DNA from 2 places in the Mycoplana ramosa genome. Region 1 is predicted to be linked to the other one. Evidence: predicted binding sites of a transcription regulator. Region 1 holds the regulator's gene; the other holds the start of a gene.
The links. Region 1 encodes LexA, which represses DNA repair genes until DNA is damaged. Its sites were predicted from a motif close to TGTTCNNNNTGTGTTCNG; they were not measured.

Region 2: JNC62_RS05450 (helicase-related protein) is a predicted target of LexA. The motif match lies at 792-809, and genes of this name have one in related genera.

What each region holds. Positions count from the first base shown of each region.
Region 1 is NZ_JBHEEW010000006.1:122,307-127,026, reverse strand. It holds gene JNC62_RS09470 (L,D-transpeptidase) at 1-162, opposite strand, end outside; gene JNC62_RS09465 (SDR family NAD(P)-dependent oxidoreductase) at 367-1,125, shown strand; gene JNC62_RS09460 (YMGG-like glycine zipper-containing protein) at 1,329-1,586, shown strand; gene lexA (transcriptional repressor LexA) at 1,799-2,515, shown strand; gene JNC62_RS09450 (ComEC/Rec2 family competence protein) at 2,496-4,720, opposite strand, start outside.
Region 2 is NZ_JBHEEW010000003.1:219,532-224,251, forward strand. It holds gene JNC62_RS05445 (class I SAM-dependent methyltransferase) at 1-591, shown strand, start outside; gene JNC62_RS05450 (helicase-related protein) at 1,005-4,085, shown strand; gene JNC62_RS05455 (Hsp15 family ribosome-associated heat shock protein) at 4,090-4,509, shown strand.

The DNA of each region.
Region 1 (4,720 bases):
GTTGCCCTCATACGCGACCTGACGACGGCGGTATTGGGAGGCAACGCGATAGGTCGACATGGAGGGGTATCCCGTCGATCCGAAGGTCGAACTGCATCCAGAGGCCAGCAGGCCCAGCCCCAGGAACACCAATCCCCGACGCGTCATGAAGTTCCTGTCCATTTGCACCTGCTAGCGATCAGACGAACCCCTGCTTTTTTATGGATACCATTGCGGCGCGCTTCGGCCAAGTCTCTCCCTTTGATTGAAGCCAGGGAGAAAAAGAGTGCCGGCCAACCATGCCGGTTCTGCTTCCGATGAATCCCCTTGCGTCGAAGGGCGGCCTCTGCTCGACTGGCCATGGCAGTCAAACAGGGATGGGACGCGATGGCGTTTGCCTTAGATGGAAAAGTCGCGATCGTGACGGGTGCTGGCTCGGGAATCGGTGCCGCCATATCGCGGCGCCTGGCCGCCGGCGGCGCCGAGGTTGTCCTCGCCGACGTCGACCATGACGCCGCGCAGGGCGTTGCCGCCGAGATCCGTCGGGCGCATGGAGACAAGGCCCATGCGGTCGCGGTGGACGTCACCGACGCCGAAGCGGTCGGGATGCTGGTCGAAACCACGGTGGAAAGATGCGGCGGCTTGCATCTGGCGGTGAACAATGCCGGTATTCACGGACCGCGGCTTCCCAGTGGGGATTATCCCATCGACGATTGGCAGAAGGTGATGGACGTCAATCTGAACGGGGTCTTCTACGGCATGAAGCATCAGATTTCCGCCATGATGGCGTCGGGCGGTGGCGCGATCGTCAACGTTTCCTCCGTGCTCGGTTGCGTCGGTCTGCCCTTTACTGTGGCCTATACGGCGGCAAAGCACGGTGTCACGGGACTGACCAAGGTCGCGGCGATCGAATATGCCAAGTTCGGGATCCGCATCAACGCCGTCGGTCCCGGCTGGATCGATACCCCGCTCCTGGCGGAGCATCCGCAACTGGCGAGCAGCCGTCGGATGGAGTCGCTGCAGCCGATGGGGCGACGGGGACGACCGGAAGAAGTCGCAGCACTCGTCTGTTTCCTGCTCTCGGACGAGGCGAGCTTCATCACGGGCAGCTACCATCTCGTGGATGGTGCCTATAGCGCGCACTAGCGTGTCACCCGATCTGACCGATCCCCGACCGCCTTGAAGGCGCTACCGGCATGATCGTATCTGTCCGATCGCAACATTCGCCCGAACGCGCATGCGCCACGACCGGTTGTACCTGGACGAAAAACCGGATTACACTTGACGGCTGGTTGGGGTGGACAAGATATCGACAGGCAAGAAAATCAACGAGACAGGAAGGAATGGAGATGACCAAGATTTCCCTAATACTCGTTCTGGCCGGGCTCGCAGCGGTCGGCTGCACGCCAACCGAGAGGGGGGCCGGCATCGGCGCAGCCACCGGTGCAGTGATCGGCGGCGCCATCACCAATGACGTTCGGGGCGCAGCCGTCGGGGCCGCGATCGGCGGCGTTTCCGGCGCCGTCATCGGCAACGTGGCCGGACAGCCCGGTCGGTGTTACTACCGCGATCGCTACGGGCGTCGCTACATCGCCGCCTGCCCCTAATCGGCGCGCAAACCGTGTCGCAGTTGAACCGGGAAGAAGGCCCCTCGTCCCCGATAGGGCCTTTTTCCCGACCATGGAAGCTGCCGCCGGCCTCGCGGCCGACAGTCTCACACGAGCCGCTGTACCTTTGATTGAAATTTGCCCCTTGCGGAACACATGTGGAACAGATAGTGTCCGTTCTGGATTTGTTTCACGATTCTGGGTGACGAGCCATGCTGACCCGCAAACAACAGGAACTGCTGCTGTTCATCCACGAGCGGATGAAGGAGACCGGCATTCCGCCGTCATTCGATGAGATGAAGGATGCCCTCGACCTCGCCTCGAAATCGGGCATTCACCGGCTGATTACCGCGCTCGAGGAGCGCGGCTTCATCCGTCGGTTGCCCAATCGGGCACGCGCACTCGAGGTGATCAAGCTGCCCGAAGCCTATTCGCCCAGCCTGAAGGCGCGGCGCGGTTTTTCGCCATCGGTGATCGAAGGAAGCCTTGGCAAGCCAATGCCAGCGCCCTCCCCGGCCAGGCCGGCCGCCGCCGTGGCGGATGGGTCGGTTTCGGTTCCGGTCATGGGGCGCATCGCCGCCGGCGTGCCGATCTCGGCAATCCAGAACAACACCCATGACATCTCCGTTCCAATGGAGATGCTCGGTGCTGGTGAGCACTATGCGCTGGAAGTCAAGGGCGACTCGATGATCGAGGCCGGGATCCTGGATGGAGATACCGTCATCATCCGCAACACGAACTCCGCCAACCCGGGAGAGATCGTCGTGGCCCTCGTCGACGACGAGGAGGCGACACTGAAGCGCTTCCGCCGCAAGGGCGCCTCCATTGCTTTGGAAGCCGCCAATCCCGCCTACGAGACCCGCATCTTCGGCCCCGACCGAGTGAAAATTCAGGGCAAGCTCGTCGGCCTCATTCGCCGTTATCACTGACTGCATTTTCTGAATCGAAGAAGGTGTTCGTCCGCCAGTCGTACAGGCGGTGTCGGCTCCAGGGGCGGTGATGCGTCGTGACGGCGTTGCGAACGCTGTAGCGTAATCGGCCGGTCCAATCGGCAGGCCGATCGGCAGGCCGCGGTGTTATCTCGAGGGCCCCGGTGCGACGCAGGCTGCGTGCCGAAACGAGTTTCGCGCCGGAACGGCAGGTTTCCATCCGAATGTAGCGTGATATGACCACGAGATCGGCACGGTCGCAGGCGGCCCCGAGAAGGGCCGGATCCTCGAGCACGAGGACACGCCAACCGGACGGCGCGGTGCCGGCACACCACTCCTTGCGGCGGCAAACGAACCGCTTGTCGTTGGCGGCTACGGCGAACGCAGAATCCATGTCGTCCCGTGCCCGCGCGATCGCAACAGGATCAGGCGCCACCTCCCTATCCATGCCTCGGCGCTGCCGTCCTTGCGGACGGACTTTCGGCACTGCCAGGCCAACCAGGCCCTCCGAGCGATGGGTGCCCGCGCCACTTCCAGTCGCCGTCCGCCATTGCGCGGCATCGCCATCGGTGAGGAACATTGGCGATCGATGGGTACCAAGGCGAAGGGCACGACGCCATTGATCGTAGATGAAATCGGGCGGCCGCGACCGGTTCGTGGCGGCTTCTCCGGGCATGACGAGCGCCACGAGCCGGCCGTCCTTCGACACGAGAACCTCGGGCGGCACATCCGAGGGGCGGACGGCGACGACAGCCACGCCGAAGACGAGTGGTAAGAGACCGATGGTTGCGAAACGGGTGCGAAACAGGCAGACCAGCCCGCCTCCAGCCGCGACAAGCGTGAAAGCCAGCGGCGGCAATCGGCCGGTGACCACCTCTCCGCCCCAGCCGGCAACCCAATTGGCCATCGCGATGATCCAGTCGACGCCCCGTCCCATGATCGCGAGCGGGATGCCGTCCAGTCCGAACGGCATGAGCAGCATGGCGATGACGGCCATCGGCATGACGAGGAACGATATGATCGGCATCGCAAGAAGGTTTCCGGCGAGGCCATAGGCCGGGATTCGATGGAAGTGCCCGATGGAATAGACGAGCGTCGCGACCCCGCCGATCAGAGACGACAGCAGAATTCCACCGACAAGCGCGGATGCAACCGACAGGACCCGTGACCGGTCACCGATCCACCGCGGGCGTCGCGCGGACCAGTCGCGCCAGGCACCATAGCCCGCGACGAGGCCCAGGGTTGCCGCGTAGGACATCTGGAAGCCGGGACCGGTGACCGCCGACGGGGTCACTGCCAGAATGATCAAGGCCGAGAGCGCAACGTTGCGCAGGCTGATGGCGGTGCGGTCGAATAAGACAGCGAACAGCATGACGACGATCATGAGCCACGAGCGGATTGCCGAAACCGCGCCGCCGGAAATCATGATGTAGAGCGTGACCGTGATCAATCCGCCGACGGCTGCGATCTTCTTCACCGGGAACTGCTCGGCTGCCCCCGGGACCAGTGCCAGCAGCAGACGGGCGCCGACCAGAAAGGTGCCCGCCGCAAGGGCCATGTTGAGCCCTGAAATCGCCAGAACGTGAGCGAGGCCCGATTGCCGCAAAGCCTCCACCGTTTCCGGGCTGATGCCGCGCTGTTCTGCCGTGATCAGGGCGGCGGAAATGGCGCCGGCATCGCCGCCGATGCGGCCGCGGATGTGTTGCGTGACGGCACTCCTCCATTCGGCTACCATTCGGATTGCTGCCGCGGATACGGTCTCGCCTCGCGCCGACGGGTTCAGCTCCGTCGCCGTCGGTTTGCCGTAAAAGTAGCCGATGGCGCCTGTCCCGGCGAAATAGGCGTCGAATGCAAAGTCGTTGAGACCCGGCAGCGCCGGTCCGGACGGTGGGTTCAGCCGCGCACGTCCGACGATCCCGCTGCCGATCGGCACCGGCACGTGGGGGCTGCGCGCCAGCAGACTGATATGGCCAGGTGGCCGCCGCAGGGTCGGGCCGTCGGTCGACAGCAGCGCCACCCGGTAGCGCATGCGACCGCGATCGTCGGCCTCGCTCGACAGCACCTGTCCCTTGATCGTCGTCGTCACCGGTTGGTCGAGCATGACGGTCGAAACCCGCCAACTCTCAAACGCAGACAGCGTCATGCCGAGAAGCAGCAGGAATGCGGCGTGCGCGACAACGGACAGCAAGGGTTGGCGATAGCGCA
Region 2 (4,720 bases), on a different contig from region 1:
CACGTGCCGGAGATCCGGCTGCGGCTGGCGTCGGAAGCGCACGTTCTTTGGCTGAAGACCGAGGAGGAACTGGAGGAGATCGGCTTGCCGCCGCCGTTCTGGGCCTTTGCCTGGGCGGGCGGGCAGGGACTTGCCCGCTACGTGCTCGACCATCCGGAGACCGTCCGTGGCCGTAACGTGCTCGATTTTGCCAGCGGCTCGGGGCTTGTCGCGATTGCCGCCAGGCTGGCCGGCGCGGCGCAGGTGCTGGCCGCCGACATTGATCCTTGGAGCGAGACGGCGATCCGGCTGAACGCGGGGCTCAACGGCGTCGACGTGGCGCATTGCGCCGACGACATGGTCGGGCAGGATACGGGCTGGGACGTGGTACTGGCCGGCGATGTCTTCTACGATAAGACCTTCGCGGCGGCGCTGATCCCGTGGTTTTCGGAGCTTTCCGCGCGCGGGGCCACCGTTCTCGTTGGCGATCCGGGCCGATCCTATTGCCCTCGCGAGCGGATGGCGCCGCTCGCGAGCTACGAGGTTGCCGTCACCCGCGCGCTCGAGGATAGCGAGGTCAAGCGGACGACGGTCTGGCGCTTCCTGCCTTAGGTCCGGCATTCGACGAAGATTCTTTGGTGCTTGTCAAAAAAGGGCTTTACAGCGTTTTCGGGCCAGGTTGTGTGCCGCCACAGCCGACTCGGCCTGGTAGCGGGGCAGATTCAGCATCTGGTGCGCGAACTCGCATGAAGCTCAACATTTTGTAGGGAACAAAACCTGAATCGGAAGAAGTCTTCGTTTCGTCTCCGATTCGTTCGCAGCGTGTTCCGATTCGGCCGCCAACGGTCTGATAGATCAGGCTTTGCGGGATCGCCAACCCCGCCAGAACCCGGAGAAACTCCGTTCGATTCGTTCAGTGCTCTTGCTATTGCGCATTGCGATGGGCATTTGTGTTGCCGGCGCGCGGAACGCAACCGGCGCCGGATGATTGATACTCTCCGAGGCATGCCTTGTCTGCTGCACCGATGATAATGAGCGGCCGCGGTGTCACCGCGGTGCTGGGTCCGACCAATACCGGCAAGACCCATTACGCAATCGAACGCATGGTGGCGCACGAGACGGGTGTGATCGGCCTGCCGCTCAGGCTGCTGGCGCGCGAGGTCTATACCCGGCTGGTGGAGAAGGTCGGGCATCACAATGTCGCGCTCGTCACCGGTGAAGAGAAGATCACGCCGCACATGGCGCGCTATTCGGTCTGCACGGTGGAGGCCATGCCGCGGGAGACGCGCGCGTCGTTCGTGGCGATCGACGAGGTCCAGCTTGCCGGCGACCTCGAGCGCGGCCATATCTTCACGGACCGTATTCTGCACCTGCGCGGCCGCGACGAGACGTTGCTCCTTGGCGCGGCCACGATGAAGCCGATCCTCGAGCATTTGCTCCCCGGTATCACCGTGGTCGAGCGGCCGCGCCTGTCGCAGCTTTTCTATGCCGGTTCGAAGAAGATCACGCGCCTGCCGCAGCGCTCCGCGATCGTTGCCTTCTCGGCCGATGAAGTCTATGCCATCGCCGAACTGATCCGGCGCCAGCGCGGTGGCGCCGCCGTCGTTCTGGGGGCGCTGTCGCCGCGCACCCGCAACGCCCAGGTGGGGCTCTACCAGGAAGGTGACGTCGAGTACCTCGTCGCCACCGATGCGATCGGCATGGGCCTCAACCTCGACGTCGATCACGTCGCCTTCGCGCAGGACCGGAAATTCGACGGATATCAGTATCGCAACCTCAATCCGGCCGAGATGGGTCAGATTGCCGGCCGTGCCGGCCGCCACGTGCGGGACGGAACCTTCGGCGTGACCGGGCGGGTCGATCCGTTCGATCCCGAACTCGTCGAGCGGATCGAGGCGCACGAGTTCGAGCCGGTGCGGGTCCTGCAGTGGCGGTCAAAGCGGCTGGACTTCACCTCGATTGCAAGCCTGAAGGCAAGTCTCGATGCGCCACCTTCGGTTTCCGGCCTGGTTCGCGCCTTGCCGGCCGTCGACCAGCAGGCGCTCGAGCATCTGGCGCGCTATCCCGACATCAGGGACATGGCGACGACGGCCGAACGTGTGGAAAAGCTCTGGGAAGCCTGCGCGCTGCCGGACTATCGGCGCATTACGCCGGCGCAACACGCCGATCTCATCTCTACCCTCTATGCCGATCTGGTTCGGCGGGGTACGGTGAACGAGGACTTTCTGGCCGAACAGGTGAGGCGCGCGGATCGGACCGATGGCGAGATTGACACGCTTTCGGCACGAATTGCCCAGATAAGGACGTGGACCTATGTGTCGAATCGCCCGAATTGGCTGGCCGATCCGACACACTGGCAGGAAAAGACGCGGGAAATCGAGGACCGATTGTCCGACGCGTTACATGAACGGTTGACGAAACGCTTTGTTGATCGCAGGACATCTGTGCTCATGAAGCGCCTGAGAGAGAATGCGATGCTGGAAGCCGAAATCAGTGTAAATGGCGATGTCTTCGTCGAGGGACATCATGTGGGGCAGTTGGCCGGATTCCGGTTCACGCTCGCTTCGGGCGCGGAGGGCCCGGACGCGAAGGCCGTGCAGGGTGCAGCCCAGAAAGCGCTGGCGCTTGAGTTCGAGGCGCGTGCGGCCCGGCTTCACGCGGCCGGCAACAGCGATCTCGCCGTCGGCTCCGACGGCACCGTGCGCTGGCTCGGCGAGCCCGTCGCCCGCCTCGCCGCGAGTGATCACGTCATGCGCCCGCGCGTCATCCTGCTGGCCGACGAACAGCTGACCGGCAGTGCTCGTGACCATGTCGCAGCTCGTATCGAGCGCTTCGTCAATCACCATATCGCCACCGTCCTGAAGCCGCTCGATGACCTGTCGCGCGCCGAGGATCTGCAGGGGCTTGCCAAGGGTCTGGCCTTCCAGCTCGTCGAAAACCTCGGCGTGATCTTCCGCCGCGACGTTGCCGATGACGTCAAGTCGCTCGACCAGGAGGCGCGCGCCTCGATCCGCAAGCACGGCATCCGTTTCGGCGCCTACCACATCTTCATGCCGGCGCTGCTGAAGCCGGCACCGGCCGAACTCATCACCTTGCTCTGGGCGCTGAAGAATGACGGCCTCGACAAGCCGGGCTACGGCGAACTGATCCCGGCGCTGGCCGCCGGCCGCACGTCGATCGTCGCCGATCAGAGCTTCGAGCGGACCTTCTACAAGCTTGCCGGCTTCCGGTTCCTCGGCAAGCGTGCGGTGCGGATCGACATCCTGGAGCGCCTGGCGGACCTTATCCGGCCGCTGCTTCAGTGGAAGCCCGGCACGACGCCGCGCCCGGACGGCGCCTATGACGGCCGGCGGTTCACCGCGACGACCTCCATGCTCTCGATCCTCGGCGCTACCCCCGACGACATGGAAGAAATTTTGAAGGGCCTTGGCTACCGCGCCGACAGCGTGAAGGCCGAGGAGGCCGCCGCTTTCCTGGCCGCGGAAGACGCCAAGACCGCGGTCGCGGCGCCCGGCGAGACGGACGTGACGGCCGCCGGTGAGGCGGAAGCTGTCGCTGGTGCTGCCGACGTTGCCGAAGCGACCGGCCATGCGGATGAGGAGGCTGAATCCACCTCCGTTGCTGCCGGCGAAAACGAAACGGCGGCTGCCGAGACGACATCTGCCGAGCCGACCGCCGACGTAACGGAGAGCGAAGGCGCCAATGACGAGGCGACGGACGACGCGGTTCCGGCGGAAGCGCGGCCGGTCCTGTTGTGGCGGCCGGGCGGGCGCAATGACAACCAGCGTCATGGCCAGCGCGGCCAGGGCGATCGCCGCAGCGACCGCGGCCAAAAGGCTGTCGGACGGCGTGAAGGCGATCGCCGCGACGGGGATCGGCGTGAAGGCCGGCCGCAGGGTGGCCGCCCGGACTTCGCCAAGGGCCGCGACGGAAAGCCGCAGGCCGGTCGCCCGGATCGAAATGACCGCAATGACCGTCCGCAACGCGAGGATCGCGCCGGCAAGCCGGCCAAGTTCGAGGCGCGTCCGCCGCGCAAGGAGAAGCCGATTGATCCGGATTCACCGTTCGCCAAGCTCGCGGCGCTCAAGGAGCAGATGAAGAAGTAGGGCTATGGCCGACAAGCGGGAGCAGCCATCGGATCCGGCGCGCCAGCGCATCGACAAATGGCTGTTCTTCGCTCGCCTGCGCAAGTCCCGCTCGCTCGCGGCGAAGTCGGTGGAGCAGGGCGATGTCTCCGTCAACGGCCAGCCCATTCGTCAGCCGTCCTTCAACCTGAAGCCGGGGGACACGGTCACCCTCTCGCTGGATCGCCATGACCTCGTGGTGAGGGTGCTGCAGGCGGGGACGCGCCGCGGGCCCTTCGAGGAGGCCCGTACCCTCTACGAGGACCTCACCCCGCCGCCTCCGCCGAGATCGGAGCGGAGCCTGTTCGACCAGGCGACGCGCGAGCGCGGCGCAGGTCGGCCGACAAAACGCGAGCGCCGCGAAACCGATGCGCTGCGCAGCCGCTTTGATCAATCGGAAGATTAGTCCCTGGATCCGCCGAATTGGTGGGTATTCGTAGAAAATCCGTCCCTCGTTCGGCCGGTCTTGCGCATGGTTTTTCCTTGCAAACCGGGGTCAAAGCCTTTACCTCCAAGCCGAAGACGGAGGCATCGGATATCGCGAGATGCCGGAACGCGTCCGCTTCGCCGGTTGACATGGCGATGCTGGCCGCTCGGGCCGCCGACAAGGAAATTCG